4 regions of the Psychrobacillus sp. NPDC093180 genome follow, and region 3 is predicted to be linked to each of the others. Evidence: riboswitches for the same ligand, from Rfam matches in the RefSeq annotation. Region 3 holds a riboswitch; each other region holds the start of a gene.
The links. Region 3 has a riboswitch for S-adenosylmethionine ahead of mtnW (2,3-diketo-5-methylthiopentyl-1-phosphate enolase). Riboswitches for the same ligand answer to the same signal wherever they lie in the genome.
Positions count from the first base shown of each region.

Region 1: another riboswitch for S-adenosylmethionine. It lies ahead of ACIP9W_RS15160 (MetQ/NlpA family ABC transporter substrate-binding protein); the one in region 3 lies ahead of mtnW (2,3-diketo-5-methylthiopentyl-1-phosphate enolase).
Region 2: another riboswitch for S-adenosylmethionine. It lies ahead of metK (methionine adenosyltransferase); the one in region 3 lies ahead of mtnW (2,3-diketo-5-methylthiopentyl-1-phosphate enolase).
Region 4: another riboswitch for S-adenosylmethionine. It lies ahead of ACIP9W_RS06140 (methionine biosynthesis PLP-dependent protein); the one in region 3 lies ahead of mtnW (2,3-diketo-5-methylthiopentyl-1-phosphate enolase).

Region 1 is NZ_JBIVOJ010000009.1:194,976-198,787, forward strand. Features, by position in the region: gene nhaC (Na+/H+ antiporter NhaC) at 1-527, opposite strand, end outside; gene ACIP9W_RS15150 (amidohydrolase) at 655-1,758, opposite strand; gene ACIP9W_RS15155 (YwbE family protein) at 1,773-1,970, opposite strand; SAM riboswitch class I at 2,121-2,234, shown strand; gene ACIP9W_RS15160 (MetQ/NlpA family ABC transporter substrate-binding protein) at 2,336-3,160, shown strand; purine riboswitch at 3,445-3,546, shown strand; gene ACIP9W_RS15165 (nucleoside hydrolase) at 3,722-3,812, shown strand, end outside.
Region 2 is NZ_JBIVOJ010000001.1:18,572-22,383, reverse strand. Features, by position in the region: gene metK (methionine adenosyltransferase) at 792-1,988, opposite strand; SAM riboswitch class I at 2,189-2,306, opposite strand; gene pckA (phosphoenolpyruvate carboxykinase (ATP)) at 2,497-3,812, shown strand, end outside.
Region 3 is NZ_JBIVOJ010000015.1:68,790-72,601, reverse strand. Features, by position in the region: gene mtnA (S-methyl-5-thioribose-1-phosphate isomerase) at 1-14, opposite strand, end outside; gene mtnK (S-methyl-5-thioribose kinase) at 11-1,201, opposite strand; SAM riboswitch class I at 1,276-1,430, opposite strand; SAM riboswitch class I at 1,607-1,712, shown strand; gene mtnW (2,3-diketo-5-methylthiopentyl-1-phosphate enolase) at 1,793-3,007, shown strand; gene ACIP9W_RS19270 (2-hydroxy-3-keto-5-methylthiopentenyl-1-phosphate phosphatase) at 3,013-3,678, shown strand; gene ACIP9W_RS19265 (methylthioribulose 1-phosphate dehydratase) at 3,675-3,812, shown strand, end outside.
Region 4 is NZ_JBIVOJ010000003.1:133,516-137,327, forward strand. Features, by position in the region: gene metC (cystathionine beta-lyase) at 1-436, opposite strand, end outside; gene ACIP9W_RS06140 (methionine biosynthesis PLP-dependent protein) at 433-1,554, opposite strand; SAM riboswitch class I at 1,638-1,744, opposite strand; gene ACIP9W_RS06145 (M20 metallopeptidase family protein) at 1,910-3,106, shown strand; gene ACIP9W_RS06150 (C4-dicarboxylate ABC transporter) at 3,167-3,364, opposite strand; gene ACIP9W_RS06155 (TIGR00266 family protein) at 3,630-3,812, opposite strand, start outside.

The DNA of each region.
Region 1 (3,812 bases), on a different contig from region 3:
GTATTAGTCAATCCTGCTGCTAGATTTGTTGTATCCGAAAGTGGCGACATCTTGTCCCCAAAATAAGCACCTGAAATAACTGCCCCCGCAATAATAGGTGCCGGAATACCCATACTAAGTCCAATACCCATCCCTGCGACACCAATAGTTCCCATAGTGGACCAAGAACTGCCGATAGCTAATGAAACAATCATACAAATGACGCAAATAGTTACTAAAAACAATGCTGGTGTTATTATTTTTAGCCCATAATAGATCATCGTTGCAACTATTCCACCACCAATCCAAGCTCCAATCGTGAGTCCTACTAACATAATAATAACGACTGCCGGTAATGCTAGTTTTATCCCCTTGTACATCATTTCTTCAATATCATTCCACTTAAAACCATGCTTCCAAGCTACTAATGCAGCAACAGCTGTACCGATGATTAACGGTATATGTGGTCCTTGTTCCAAAACAACGACTGCAACAACCATACATAAAATCATCACAAGTAATGGTGTCATAGCCCATAATAAAGACATTTCCTTTTTAGCAGATACTTTATCTTTTTCTCCCATATTATTTTCCCCTTTGTGAACTATTGCGACAATTCTTAATTGACGTTTAATAGTCGCTAATATGAAATAATATAGACAAATCAATGAACCGTCAATGCTTTTTAGAACTATTTGAAAGCGTTTTCGCTATAACTTTTGAACCAATTGCAAGCGCCTCATAGTTAAAAGTCATATTCGGATGATGTAAACCTGGTGCAAGATCTGCTCCAATGCCAATCATGGCAGCCTTCACTTCAGGATGTCTAACCGTATAAAAGTGAAAATCATCACTTCCAGAAGTAATCACTTCTTCTGCAAGATTTTCTATTCCAACTGCTTCGATAATTCCTTCTCTCGTCATAGCCGCTGCTTCTTTAGAAACTTCTGCGCCTGGCGTGATGTCCTCCCATTTCCACTCTATTTCTATATCAAATAATTGTTTAATAGCTTGTAAATCCTTTTCTATTTGGTCTTTCATTTGAGATAAAATAGCATTCTTTTGTGCACGTACATCGATTGAAAACGTAGCAGTACCAGGAATAATATTCGCATTTTCTCCGCCTGCTTGAATTTTCGTTAGTTTCGCAGAATACGATTCGAACGGTGAAAAATAAAGGTTTTTTAGTGCCTGATGGATCGCCACTGTCACATCAATAGCATTTTTACCTTGATGTGGACGTGCCCCATGCGCATCAATTCCAGTAATTTTTCCCTCTAAAAACATCGCTGCTCCGTGATGTATTGCGGGAGAAACTTTTCCAAAAGGAAGCTCTTCAATTGGTCGTAAGTGCACGCCAAATAAATGCGTTACGCCTTCTAATGCCCCTCTGTCAATCATCGCATTGGCACCATTTCCTTTTTCCTCTGCAGGTTGGAATATAAAGCGGAGACGCTTGCCTAGTTTTTCGTCTTTCAGTAATAATAAAGCTCCTAAAACCATCGAAATATTCGCATCATGTCCACATGAATGATTGGCACGAAATTCGCCATCTACTTCTTGCCAAAGTGCGTCGATATCCGCACGAACTGCGATAACTTCATCGCCTTCCCCTATTTCAGCCAGTAACCCCGTCACATCATCGAATCTACGATAAGATACTTGTAATTCATCCAGTATTTCTGCAAGCTTGTTCGTCGTTTCGTATTCCTTCCAGCTCACTTCCGGATATTTATGAAAGTGACCAAACCATTGCAATATTTGTGATTCTACGTTCATCTGTTTTGCGCTCCTTATTTTTCGATAATTTCACATACTCTTCCTACTTGTCCATCCGTTAGTCGAACTTTAATGCCATGTGGATGGAAGGATGAATTGGTTAACAAGTCTTTCACGATACCTCTCGTTTTTTGACCTGTTCGTTGGTCTTTTTTCAGGATGATATATACTTCTAATCCTGGTTTAATGTCTTTTCTATTTTGTCCGTTCATAATAATTCACCTCTTTTTGTATCTTATCATTTTCATACTATACATACACTGATATGCAAAACAATAATTTGTTTATTTTGAATTTGTATTGACGAAGTTACTCTGGTCAAGTATAGTAATAAACATTAAGAAAAATGAAATAATATTTATCTCTCATGAAGAGTAGCAGAGGGACTGGCCCGTTGAAGCTCGGCAACCAACCATATGTTTATGTATGGAAAGGTGCTAAATCCTGCAAAACGATATCGTTTTGAAAAATGAGAGAGGACTTCTGCGTATTTTCAAAATGCTTATGAACCTCTCATTTATGAGAGGTTTTTATTATTTCTGCTACAACCAAGAAAACAACAGATAGGAGAAAAATGATGAAAAAGTATTTATTTACAGGACTACTCATTTTAGTTTTAACAGTACTCGCTGCTTGCGGTGGTAAAGAAAAATCAGAGGAAGCAAATGAAGACTTATTAAGTGATGGCGTTTTAACCGTTGGGGTAACTGCCGGTCCACACGAAGAAATCGTGGAAAAAGTGAAAGAGCTGGCAGAAAAGGATGGTCTTAAAATTGATCTACAAGTTTTTTCCGACTACGTAATGCCGAATGTTGCTTTGTCCGAGAAAGAGATTGACATGAATATCTTCCAAACGATTCCTTTCTTTGAACAAATGAAAAAAGACCGTAATTTGGATCTCGTTGATGTAGGTAAAACAGTCACTTTCCCAATGGGCATTTACTCCAATCAAGTAAAAGATGTGAATGAACTGACAGATGGTGCGAAAATTGGATTACCAAACGACCCGACTCAAGGTGGACGAGCACTGATGCTATTTGAAAGTGCAGGAATGATTAAGCTTAAAGAAGGTCTAGATACTAATGCTACCATCCATGATATTGAAGAGAATACGAAGAATTTCCAATTTGTAGAACTTGATGCAGCACAAATCCCTCGTCAATTAAATGAGTTGGATGCAGCAGCCATCAATACAAACTTCGTAATAGATGCTGGTTTATCACCAGCTGATGACTCTATTTTTATTGAGTCAAAAGATTCTCCTTTCGTGAATATTATCGCCGTTCGAACTGAATCAAAAGATGAAGAAGTGATTCAACAATTTATCGATTTGTATCGTTCGGAAGAAGTGAAACAATTCATCGAAGAAAGATTTGATAGATCTATCATTCCTTCATGGTAATGAAAGGTTGGCAATAGTAATGGTTATGAAAGAGACAAGGACATTTATAATATATCCATTATAAAATCCGAATAATCACCAATTTATCAAGCAATGTAAATACAAAATCCGAACTATCACGAAACAATAAATTAAAGTTTCGTAGAATAGTTCGGATTTTTTTATTCACTGAAAACCTTTTACCTACCCTATCTTTTTTGATTGCTATTCTTTCAATAATTTTTCATTATATAAAATTGGATTAGAATTTTTATTGACTAAACCATATGTAATAGTTATTATAAAAAAACAATGTCGAATTATGTCGTATAATGTTGGGGATATGGCCCAAAAGTTTCTACCAAGCCACCGTAAAGGGCTTGACTACGAGTTAATTGTAAGATGGATGAAGGATTCAATCCTTTTTTCATATTTACATATACCTAGTCAACGCTCCGGTAGAAATCGGAGCGTTTTTTTCGTTTAGGAAATAATTCTTTTCTAGATTGTCATAATAAAATACGAAACGATATACCAGGCATTTTATAAAGCAAAATACAATTAGGAAAGGATCGATAGATAATGAAAAAGAAAATTTACTTTAATCATGACGGAGGCGTTGATGATCTTGTTTCGTTGTTTTTATTAATGCAAATGGACAACGTTGAACTGA
Region 2 (3,812 bases), on a different contig from region 3:
ATTAATTTTATTAATCTTACTCATCTGGTTTCTTCAGAGCCCACTTTTTAAAAGAAGATACACATCCGACAACTTTGTTTAAAGTCCGTAAGCAGAATCGCTTTACTTCCCCTTGCTAATATCTTTTCTACGGATCTTTGTCATTTGTATGTTATAAGTAAGGAACCACATAATAGGGAAACTGTACGGTAGTGAGTGGAAGAATGTGACCGCCTGGATTTAGCACGGCTACGCTTCGCTTCGTCGCGAGCGACTGCAGGGTCCGTCTACCTCGCTTCCCCGCAGGAGTCTCGCGCCCGCACTAATTCCCTCCAATTATGTAGTGGCAGAATAAGTATCTCCAAAAAATGGCTAAGGGCGATCAAAAACGGTCGAAAGCAACCAAACGAATGTTAAGGGCAACTAGTTGCAGTCTTACAACAGCCAAATGACCCCTGAAAGCGACCAATTTCCCTAAAACAAGTTAACTTGGATTGAGAAGGCAATAATAATAGAGCACTAACTGGGATTATTTTCCATAAATCTTCCACTTGCTTGGCTTTGTCGCGTTCATAGCTTATTATGTCGCGTCACGCCATTTACTGGAATTTATCAGTTGCAAATATCTTCTAACTTTCCGTGTTGAATCAACTCACTACCGCGAAGTTTCCCTATACCACGATCGATTTAAAACATGCCAATCCTTATGCGACTTGATTCAAATTATCCACATATCTAAATCCTTTATGGTTTCCTAACCAATAAAAAAGCGATACTTCCCTAAATAACAAGGAAAGTATCGCTTTTATCAATTATAGACCAGCTTTTTCTTTTAAAGCATCTGCTTTATCTGTTTTTTCCCATGGTGCATCGATGTCTGTACGACCGAAGTGACCATAAGCAGCAGTTTGTTTGTAGATTGGACGACGAAGGTCTAGCATTTTAATAATTCCTGCAGGACGAAGGTCGAATAATTCACGAATATATGCTACTAATTGTGCCTCTTCTACTTTTCCTGTTCCAAATGTATCGACAGCAATAGATACAGGCTGTGCTACACCAATCGCATAAGCTAATTGAACTTCACAACGATCTGCAAGTCCTGCAGCGACAACATTTTTTGCAACATAGCGAGCAGCATATGCAGCAGAACGGTCTACTTTCGTCGGATCTTTACCAGAGAAAGCACCACCGCCGTGACGAGCATATCCACCGTACGTATCAACAATAATTTTACGACCTGTTAAACCAGCATCCCCTTGAGGACCACCGATTACAAAACGACCAGTTGGGTTGATAAAGTATTTTGTATTTTCATCGATTAAATGAGCAGGAACAATTGGATTGATCACTACTTCTTTTAAATCTTTTTGAATTTGTTCTAACGTTACTTCTGGATGATGTTGAGTAGAAATAACAATCGTGTCGATACGAACTGGATTATTATTTTCATCATATTCCACTGTCACTTGCGTTTTACCATCTGGGCGTAAATAGTCTAATGTGTCATCTTTACGCACTTCTGCTAAACGACGTGACAACTTGTGCGCTAAACTGATTGGAAGTGGCATAAGTTCCGGTGTTTCGTTACATGCATAACCAAACATAAGACCTTGGTCCCCTGCTCCAATTGCTTCGATATCTGAATCAGTCATTGATCCTTCACGAGCTTCTAACGCTTGGTCAACACCCATTGCAATATCAACTGACTGCTCGTCAATTGCAGTCAACACTGCAGAAGTTTCTGAGTCAAATCCGTATTTTGCACGAGTATAACCTATTTCTTTAATAGTAGAACGTACTACTTTTGGGATATCTACATAAGTAGACGTTGTAATTTCTCCTGCAACTAAAACAAGTCCAGTTGTTACACTTGTTTCACAAGCAACACGTGCATTTGGATCTTCTGTTAAAATTGCATCTAAAATAGCATCCGAAATTTGGTCACAAATTTTATCTGGATGCCCTTCTGTAACTGATTCCGATGTAAATAATCGGCGTTGTGTCATAGAATATTCCTCCTATATCCTGCGAGATTTCTCTCAAGAATTGATACGGTACTCATTCCCATGTCAAGCCATTTCAAATGGATTAAACTTGAAGCCGTTTCGGACTTGGCACACAAGGATAAAGGGCGATGTAATATAAAAAAGCCTTTCACTCACGTAATTTACATGAGGAAAGGCATTCATTTCATAAGCACCTTTCACTCTTATCAATCAAGGAATCACACCTTGTCTCAGGTTGGGCACCTTTGTAATACTAGAAAAAATTACAGGTTGCCGGGTTTCATAGGGCCTGACCCCTCCACCAGCTCGGGATAAGAGTATCCGTTCAATTTATCATCATACGGAAACACCAGACAAAAGTCAACAAAAAATACCGTAATTATTTAAAATGAAAATAAACATCCAATTAGTGTAGACTATTAAGTTAAATGTGTTATACTAATTCACATATCAAGTAAATACTCCTCCAAACAAGGAGGAAAAACGAAAAAAGGATGGTAAATACAATATGAATTCAATCGATACGGTGAGTGAACTGAACGAATTGCTAGCTGGAAATAATATTAGCGTACAATTATCAGTGCCGCAACTTGTGGAAAAAGCAACTTGTAGAGGAGAAGCTGTTTTAACCTCAACAGGTGCTGTAAAAGCAGAAACAGGTAAATACACAGGCCGTTCCCCAGAAGATAAGTATATCGTAGAAGAGCCTATCTCTAAAGACAAAATCGATTGGGGTTCCGTAAACCAACCTATCTCTCCAGAAATTTTTGAAGCACTATATAAAAAAGTAACGAACTACTTAAAAGAACAAGAAGAATTATTCGTATTTAAAGGATTTGCAGGAGCAGATAAAGAATCTCGTCTTGGCATCCAAGTGATCAATGAATTTGCATGGCATAATTTATTTGCCCACCAATTATTTATCCGTCCTACCGAAGAAGAGCTTGTAAATCATCAAGCAGATTTCACAATTGTAAGCGCACCTAACTTCAAAGCAGATCCAGCGATTGATGGAACAAAATCAGAAACATTCATCATCGTTTCTATGGAAAAACGTATTGTATTAATCGGTGGAACTGAATATGCAGGTGAAATGAAAAAATCTATCTTCTCTATTATGAACTATTTGTTGCCAGAACAAAACATTTTTCCTATGCATTGTTCAGCAAATGTTGGAGAAGCTGGGGATGTTGCATTATTCTTCGGTTTATCTGGAACAGGGAAAACAACACTTTCTGCAGATGCAGGGCGTAAATTAATCGGTGATGATGAGCACGGTTGGTCAGATAATGGCGTGTTTAATATCGAAGGTGGCTGCTATGCAAAATGTATCGACCTTACTCGTGAAAACGAACCGCAAATCTTTGACGCTATTACATTCGGAACAGTTTTAGAGAACGTAGTAGTAGATCCAGAAACTCGCGTGGCGAACTATGCAGATGATTCATTAACAGAAAATACGCGCGCAGCATATCAAATTCAAAATATCGATAACATTGTAGACCCATCTGTAGCTGGTCATCCAAATACAATCGTTTTCTTAACTGCTGATGCATTTGGCGTACTACCTCCAATCAGTAAGTTAACTAAAGAACAAGCAATGTATCACTTTTTAAGTGGTTTTACTTCTAAATTAGCAGGAACTGAACGTGGAATTACATCTCCACAACCAGCATTCTCTACTTGCTTTGGTTCTCCTTTCTTGCCATTACACGCTACTGTATATGCAGAAATGCTTGGAAAGAAAATTGATGAGCATGGTGCACAAGTGTTCCTTGTGAATACAGGATGGACTGGTGGAGAATATGGTGTTGGTAGCCGTAT
Region 3 (3,812 bases):
AACGGAATAGTCATTTTTGCAACTCCTCAAGTAAAACAATTACCGCTTGGATAGAACTTATACTTTCGCGTTTCAATAAGAGAAGTTCTCCGATGCGTAATGCTTGTTTCTTAGACAGAATTCTTTTTTCATCCTCTACAATTCCGTCCAAGTCTTTTACATGGGCTAAGCCAATCGTTCTCCTAATTAACTCACAACCAGCAAAACCAAGAGTATCTCGGAAAATCTTATTCAATACATAAGCTTTAAATCCTTTTGTATCTTTATATGATTCCACCGCCTTGTTTTCCCAAAGTTCCGAAAAATCAGCAGAAAATACTTCCCATGTTTGTTCAATATGGCGGAGGATTACATCTCGCTGCTCTCCTTCTCTTGTAATCGTTTGAACAATTAAATTGGCTAAAAATAAGCCCACGTCAAATCCAATTGGCCCATAAAAAGCGAATTCCGGATCAATTACTTTCGTTTCCGTTTCACTCGCAAAAATACTTCCTGTATGCAAATCTCCGTGCAGTAAAGCCTCTGCTTCTGTTAAAAAGCTTTTCTTTAATTTTGCCACTTCTAATTTTAGAAGTTCATTATTCCAAATGGCTTCCACCTCTGCTCGCAAGGAAGGTTCAAAATCATTTGTTTCATGGTCAAAAAATGGATCTGTAAAAATTAAATCCTCTGTAATTTTACATAGCTCTGGATTGGAAAACTCTGAAACTAGTTTCTTTTTTTCAAATGGATGCAATGCAAAATCAGACGTATGGAATAAGGTTTGCGCAAGATATTTCCCAATATCGGTCGCTAACTTTGGATAGGACTCAAGGCCGATCAATCCTTCCCTTGCAATAGTGAGACGGGATAAGTCCTCCATCACGGTAATCGCCAATTCTTCATCAATTGCGTATACTTCTGGTACTAGTCCTGCTGCAAATTCCCCGTGTTTTTTAAGAGCAGTTGCTTCAATTAGCGCACGCTTCAATGTTAGTGGCCAGCTTTCACCAACTACCTTTGCATAGGGTAATGCTTGTTTTAAAATGATACCCTTCCCGCTTCTCAAGTCCTTAATGTGAAAAACATAATTCAGATTACCATCGCCAATTTCACTACAAGTAAGTTGCGCATCATCCGAAAAAAGGTTCAAATTTTTTGCGTATATGATAGCCTGCTCTTCTGTTAAAGATTCATATTGTTTCTTCGTGGCAATTGTCATTTTTCTCTACCTTCCTTTTACAAAATAAAAAACCTCTTTCCAAAGAAAGAGGCGTAGAATAAGAGACTTCTCGCCTCTTATCTTTCAGAAAGTTTCCTTTCTGATGGAATTAGCACCGTGCCTTAAGAGATCTTCATCTCGGCGCAAAAAGCGCCCCGTCTCACAACGGTATTACGGTCGGTTGCTGGGCTTCATCGGGCCATTACCCTCTGCCTGCTCTTGATAAGAGTGCTATTATTTTTCACGTAATGTTATTTGATTAGAATCCTAGCATACTCAAAAAAGAATTGTCAATTACCTTTTTAAATTTTATAAAAAATCTAAATACTGTATTGACATAATACCCGTTGCATGAAATAATCATTATTAATTTGACAATATAACGTAATTTTAATTGAATAATTTTTCTTATTTAGAGCAGGTGGAGGGACGAGCCCTATGATACCCGGCAACCGATTCAGTAATTGAACACGGTGCTAATTCTTGCAGTCAGTTGACTGAGAAATAAGAAGTTGTTAACTACTTAACCTCTTCTTGTTTGAAGAGGTTTTTTATATTATTGGGCAATTTATATTAAAGGAGATTGAAATTATGAGTGGAGTAACTTCTGTTTATCAATTATACGGAAAGCCTGGATCATTCGAAAAAAAAGCAGAAGGCATCGCTTTAGGTCTAACAATTGGTTCATGGACCGATTTACCTTTACTGGAACAAGAACAATTAAAACAGCATAAAGGGAATGTTGTTTCGATTAAGGAATATGAAAATATACAACACCCAACCAAATTAGATCAAATAAAAGCAGAGATAAAGATAGAATATCCTAGTGTCAACTTTTCACCAGATTTACCTGCCATACTAACAACTGTTTTTGGCAAATTATCATTAGACGGTGAAGTGAAACTATTAGACTTAGAATTTTCTCCAGAGCTATTAGCAAATTTTCCAGGACCGAGGTTTGGTATTGAGCAAATAAGAAACGTATTAAATGTACATAATCGACCACTCATCATGAGCATTTTCAAAGGAGTCATTGGAAGGGACATCGATTATTTAGCAGAACAGCTTCGACATCAAGCACTTGGAGGGGTAGATTTAGTAAAAGACGATGAGATTCTTTTCGACAATCCATTAACCCCTTTTGAAAAACGAATTACAACTGCCAAGGAAGTATTGCGTCAAGTGTATGAAGAAACTGGACATCGTACACTTTATGCGGTGAATTTATCAGGACGAACGTCTGGTTTACGAGAAAAGGCTAAAATGGCGAAAGAACTCGGTGCAGATGCTTTACTACTAAATGTCCATGCATACGGACTGGATGTACTTCAAGAACTAGCTGAAGACGATGATATCCAACTACCATTAATGTCACATCCCGCATATAGCGGGGCATTCACTTCTTCTCCATTTTATGGTGTGGCAACATCCCTTTTACTTGGCAAATTAACACGGTATGCGGGAGCAGATTTTTCGTTATTTCCTTCTCCGTACGGAAGTGTTGCACTTGAGAAAAATGCAGCTCTTTCTCTAGGTGAAGAATTAACGAAAGCAAGTGCTGTAAAACGAACTTTCCCAGTTCCTTCTGCTGGCATACATCCAAGCTTAGTACCTCTATTAATGCAGGACTTTGGAGTTGATAGCATTATTAATGCTGGGGGCGGGGTACATGGACATCCTGCTGGTGCAATTGGCGGAGGGCGTGCCTTCAGACAAGCGGTGGAAGCGGTGCTTGCAGGAATTCCACTTACAGAAGCAGCAAAGCAGCATGTTGAACTCAAATCAGCAATCGAATTATGGGGGTAAACACAATGAAAAAATTAGTCATCTTTTGCGATTTTGATGGTACTATCACAACTCAAGATAATATCATCTCGATTATGAAAAAATTTGCTCCCCCTGAATATTTACCGATCAAAGAGAATATTTTGGCACAGAAACAATCGATCCGTGAAGGAGTAGCTCAAATGTTTGCACTACTACCTACTTCATTGAAAGATCAAATTGTTTCATATTTACTTGAACATGCACAAATACGCAAAGGCTTTGCTGAATTCGTTTCTTATACAAAACAACATAATATCCCACTTTATATTGTGAGTGGTGGAATTGACTTTTTTGTGAATCCGATGCTGGAGTCATTCGGGCCATTTTCCGATGTTTACTGTAACGAATCGGATTTTTCAGAGGATGTAATACAGATTAAATTCCCATATGGTTGCGATGATCAATGTACCAACCAGGGCTGTGGTTGTTGCAAGCCATCCATTATTCGCAAACTGCAAGACACTGATGCATTAAGCATTGTAATTGGAGATTCTATCACCGATTTAGAAGCTGCAAAATTAGCGGACATCGTCATTGCACGAGATTTCCTTATTAAAAAATGCGAAGAACTTCATATTCCATTTGAGCCGTTTGAAAGCTTTCATGACGTCATTAACATAATAGATGCAAAGTTAGGGGTAGAAATATGATCGCACTCCAAAGCAAATGGAAAGAGTTAGCAGACATTAAAGACGAACTAGCGGCAAGAGACTGGTTCATGGGCACTAGCGGAAACCTAGCGATAAAAGTGAGCGACCAGCCCCTACACTTTTTAGTAACAGCT
Region 4 (3,812 bases), on a different contig from region 3:
AAAGTACTCTTGTATTTGGACGTATCGCTTTTTCAACTTCTTCAGCCTTCGTAAAGTCTACAAATGTATGGTCGATTCCGAATCTCGGTAAAACTTCCGTTACGAAACGATAGGTTCCGCCATATACTTCTTCCGTTACAACAAGATGGTCCCCTGAGGATAGCAGCATTAAAGCTGAGGAAATTGCCGCTATGCCGGAAGCAAAAGCAAAACCTCTTGTGCCGCCCTCTAATTCAGCTATCGTTTTTTCTAGCGCGTCTCTTGTCGGGTTGCCAGATCTACTATAGTCGTATGGTCCAAAGCTATCAAAGCTTTCTTGATGGAAAGTAGAGGATGCATAGATGGGTACATTGACTGCCCCAGTTTTTTGCTCGTAATTCCCACGAGTGGAAGCGGTAATTAAGCTAGTTTCTAAACTTTCTTTCACGTTACTCATGAATGAATCACATCCCGTTCTAATTTTGCAAAAACCTGTTTCAAATCTGCGATTAAGTCTTCCGCCTCCTCAACGCCAACAGAGAAGCGTAACAAACTATTATCGACACCTCGAGCAATTCGCTCTTCCTCTGGAATATCCGCATGGGTTTGGGTAGTAGGATAGGTGATAAAGCTTTCGACACCGCCTAAACTTTCTGCAAAAACGATCAATTGAAGGTTTTCTAAGAAAGGTCCAACCCATTCACTTTTTTGTAAGCGGAAAGAGAGCATACCTCCAACTCCAGGATATAGCACGTCTTTAACAACACTTTCATTTTGTAAAAACGCCACGATTTTTTTTGCATTCGCATCATGTTGGTTCATGCGTAAGTGTAATGTTTTCAATCCTCGTATCAATAACCAACTATCGAAAGGGGAAAGTACGGCTCCTGAAGCGTTATGATTCTCCACTAATTTTTTGCTTAGTGCTTCCCCTTTAGAGACAACGAGCCCAGCAAGGACATCATTATGTCCACCGATATATTTCGTTCCGCTGTGCATAACAATATCTGCACCTAGCTCAATCGGACGCTGTAAATAAGGAGTTAAGAACGTGTTATCCACAATAAGTAGTAATTGATATTTTTTTGCTAAAACACTGTATTGTGCTATATCAAATTCTTGCATGAGTGGATTTGTTGGTGTTTCGATAAACAGTGCCTTTGTGTTTTCCGTGATTAATGCTTCTACTTCCTCGATGGATTCAAATTTAGCGTAGGAAGTACGAATGTTGTAGGAATCCGCGTATTGATTGAATAAACGATATGTTCCACCGTAAAGATCTTGCGGTGCAATGATTTCATCACCGGAACGGAAAAGTGACAAGATTAATTGGATAGCTGCCATACCGGAGCTACAGGCAAAACCTGCATCGCCGCCTTCTAACTTCGCAATTCCTTCTTCTAAAATCGTACGAGTTGGATTTTTTGTACGCGTGTAGTCGTAACCAGTGGATTTCCCAACTCCTGCGTGTATATAAGCTGTTGATAAATGAATAGGTGGGTTAACGGCCCCGGTTCGTGGATCACTATGATTTCCTAGTTGTACTAATTCGGTTTCTAAACCTTTTTTTGTCATTAATAATCATCCTCTACAAATAAAGTAAAATAAAAAGAGGATTCCCTATAAGAAGAGAATCCTCAAAAAAATTGAAGTTAGTCTTCTTATCTTCTAGGCGATCGCCGCCTATTGGAGTTAGCACCATACCTAAACTTGGCTGGTTGCTGAGACATCTTCGGGCCAATCCCTCCGTCTCTCTGGATAAGAAATAAAATATGAAATTTTCTAAAATCTTTATGTAGGTAATGGTATCATGAAGAAGAAATAAAAACAAGAAGCATTTTAAAATGGTAAATCTTCAGTTGAAAAATTAACTGAAAAAATATATAATCCTATTTGTTTAGTAAGAATTAAAAAGAATGGGGGAAGGAACATGAAATCATCTACGTTAGAAAATGAAATACAATCTATTTTTTCCGAAATAGATAGTAACTTCGAAGAAATTGTCAGTTGGAGAAGATATTTGCACCAGCATCCGGAGTTATCTTTTGAGGAAACGGAGACTGCCAAGTATATTGCACAGAAACTAGAAGACTTCGGATTAGAAGTGAAAAAGAATATTGGTGGGAATGGCCTTGTAGGAATTTTAACGGGGGCACAGCCAGGGAAAACAATTGCTCTAAGAGCAGACTTTGATGCCTTGCCAATTGTAGATGAGAAAGATGTACCTTATAAATCATTGAACCCTGGTGTTATGCATGCATGTGGCCATGATGGACATACGACTGCGTTATTGGGTACTGCACAAGTATTAAGCAAACACCTAGATAAAGTGAAGGGGAAAGTTATTTTCATATTCCAACCAGCGGAAGAAAAGCCACCAGGCGGTGCGAAGTTCATGATTGAAGAAAACGTGCTTGATGGTGTCGATTATGTATTTGCTGCTCATCTCGATTCAAAAGTACCGGTTGGTAAAGTAGCAGTAGGAGAAGGCTACAAAATGGCAGCTGTTGATAAGTTTGAAATCAAAATTCAAGGACTTGGTGGACATGGAGCAAGACCTCAGGATTCCGTTGATTCAATCGTCATTGGTAGTGAAATCGTTAATTCCCTACAAAAAATTGTAAGTCGCAGAATAAACCCTTTAGAATCTGCAGTAGTCACAATTGGTGTTTTCCATGCAGGCAGTGCTTTTAATATTATTGCAGATACGGCTAAGCTGGAAGGGACTGTCCGAACGTTTAGTGAATCTGTAAGAAAACAAGTAAGAGAGGAAATCTATTCCATTGTAAAAGGAATAACAGAAGGATTTCATGCGAGTGCCGAAATCGATTATCTTCATGGTTATCCAGCATTATACAATCATCCGAAAGAAAGTGATTTAGTTCACCAGCTTTTGTCGGATGTATTCGGTGAGGAACAGGTGATAGATATTGAAACATCTATGGGAGCAGAGGATTTCTCTTATTTCTTATTAGAAAAGCCGGGAACATATTTCAAAGTAGGCTCTAACAATGAAGATGAAAACACACATTATCCACACCATCATCCAAAGTTCGACTTTGACGAGCGTGCTTTATTGAACATCCAAAAGTCATTCGTGCAAATCGTTGTACATTATTTATTTTAATAATAAAGGCATGTGCGGTAATTTCTCCGTACATGCCTTTGTTTATATCAAATAACTCAGCTACTGCAACATCGGAAGAAAGAATGCAATTGCTCCAAGTACAATGGAAGACCAAGCTAGGAATTTTTGAGGGAATGTTAAGCCGAGTAAGCCTAATACTACTGCAGCACCGCCAAACCATAATGGATAATAGAAGAATCCAACCACTGCTAGCACGATTCCTATCCACCCGATCCAACTACCTAAAGAAGCTTTCATCACAATCACCTCCTCATTCAATTCAAAGAACAATAAAGCGCTAAAAATCGACATGATTGTTCTTTATATAGTATATGAAGAGGTGCTCAATAAATAATAAACAATTTGGACGAAAATCATAGAATAATAGCATTTTAGTTTTTAAAAAAGATCACTCCGGCATAATACCGAAGTCATCTAATCGCTGCTTAAATCGCAAGGTTATTTTTATTAAAATATCCAAAATTTAGGGTGCAGTTCATTGGCATCTGTATCTTTACTTTTATTATTTACCGCCTAATAGATCGAAAAGACCACCTGTAATACTTCCTTCTCCTTTGGAGCCACCACCTGGAGTTTGAGGAGCTGCTGCGAATACACGGCTTGCTAGACGGCTAAATGGTAACGATTGAATCCATACTGTGCCTGGTCCACGTAAGGTTGCGAAGAACAAACCTTCTCCACCGAA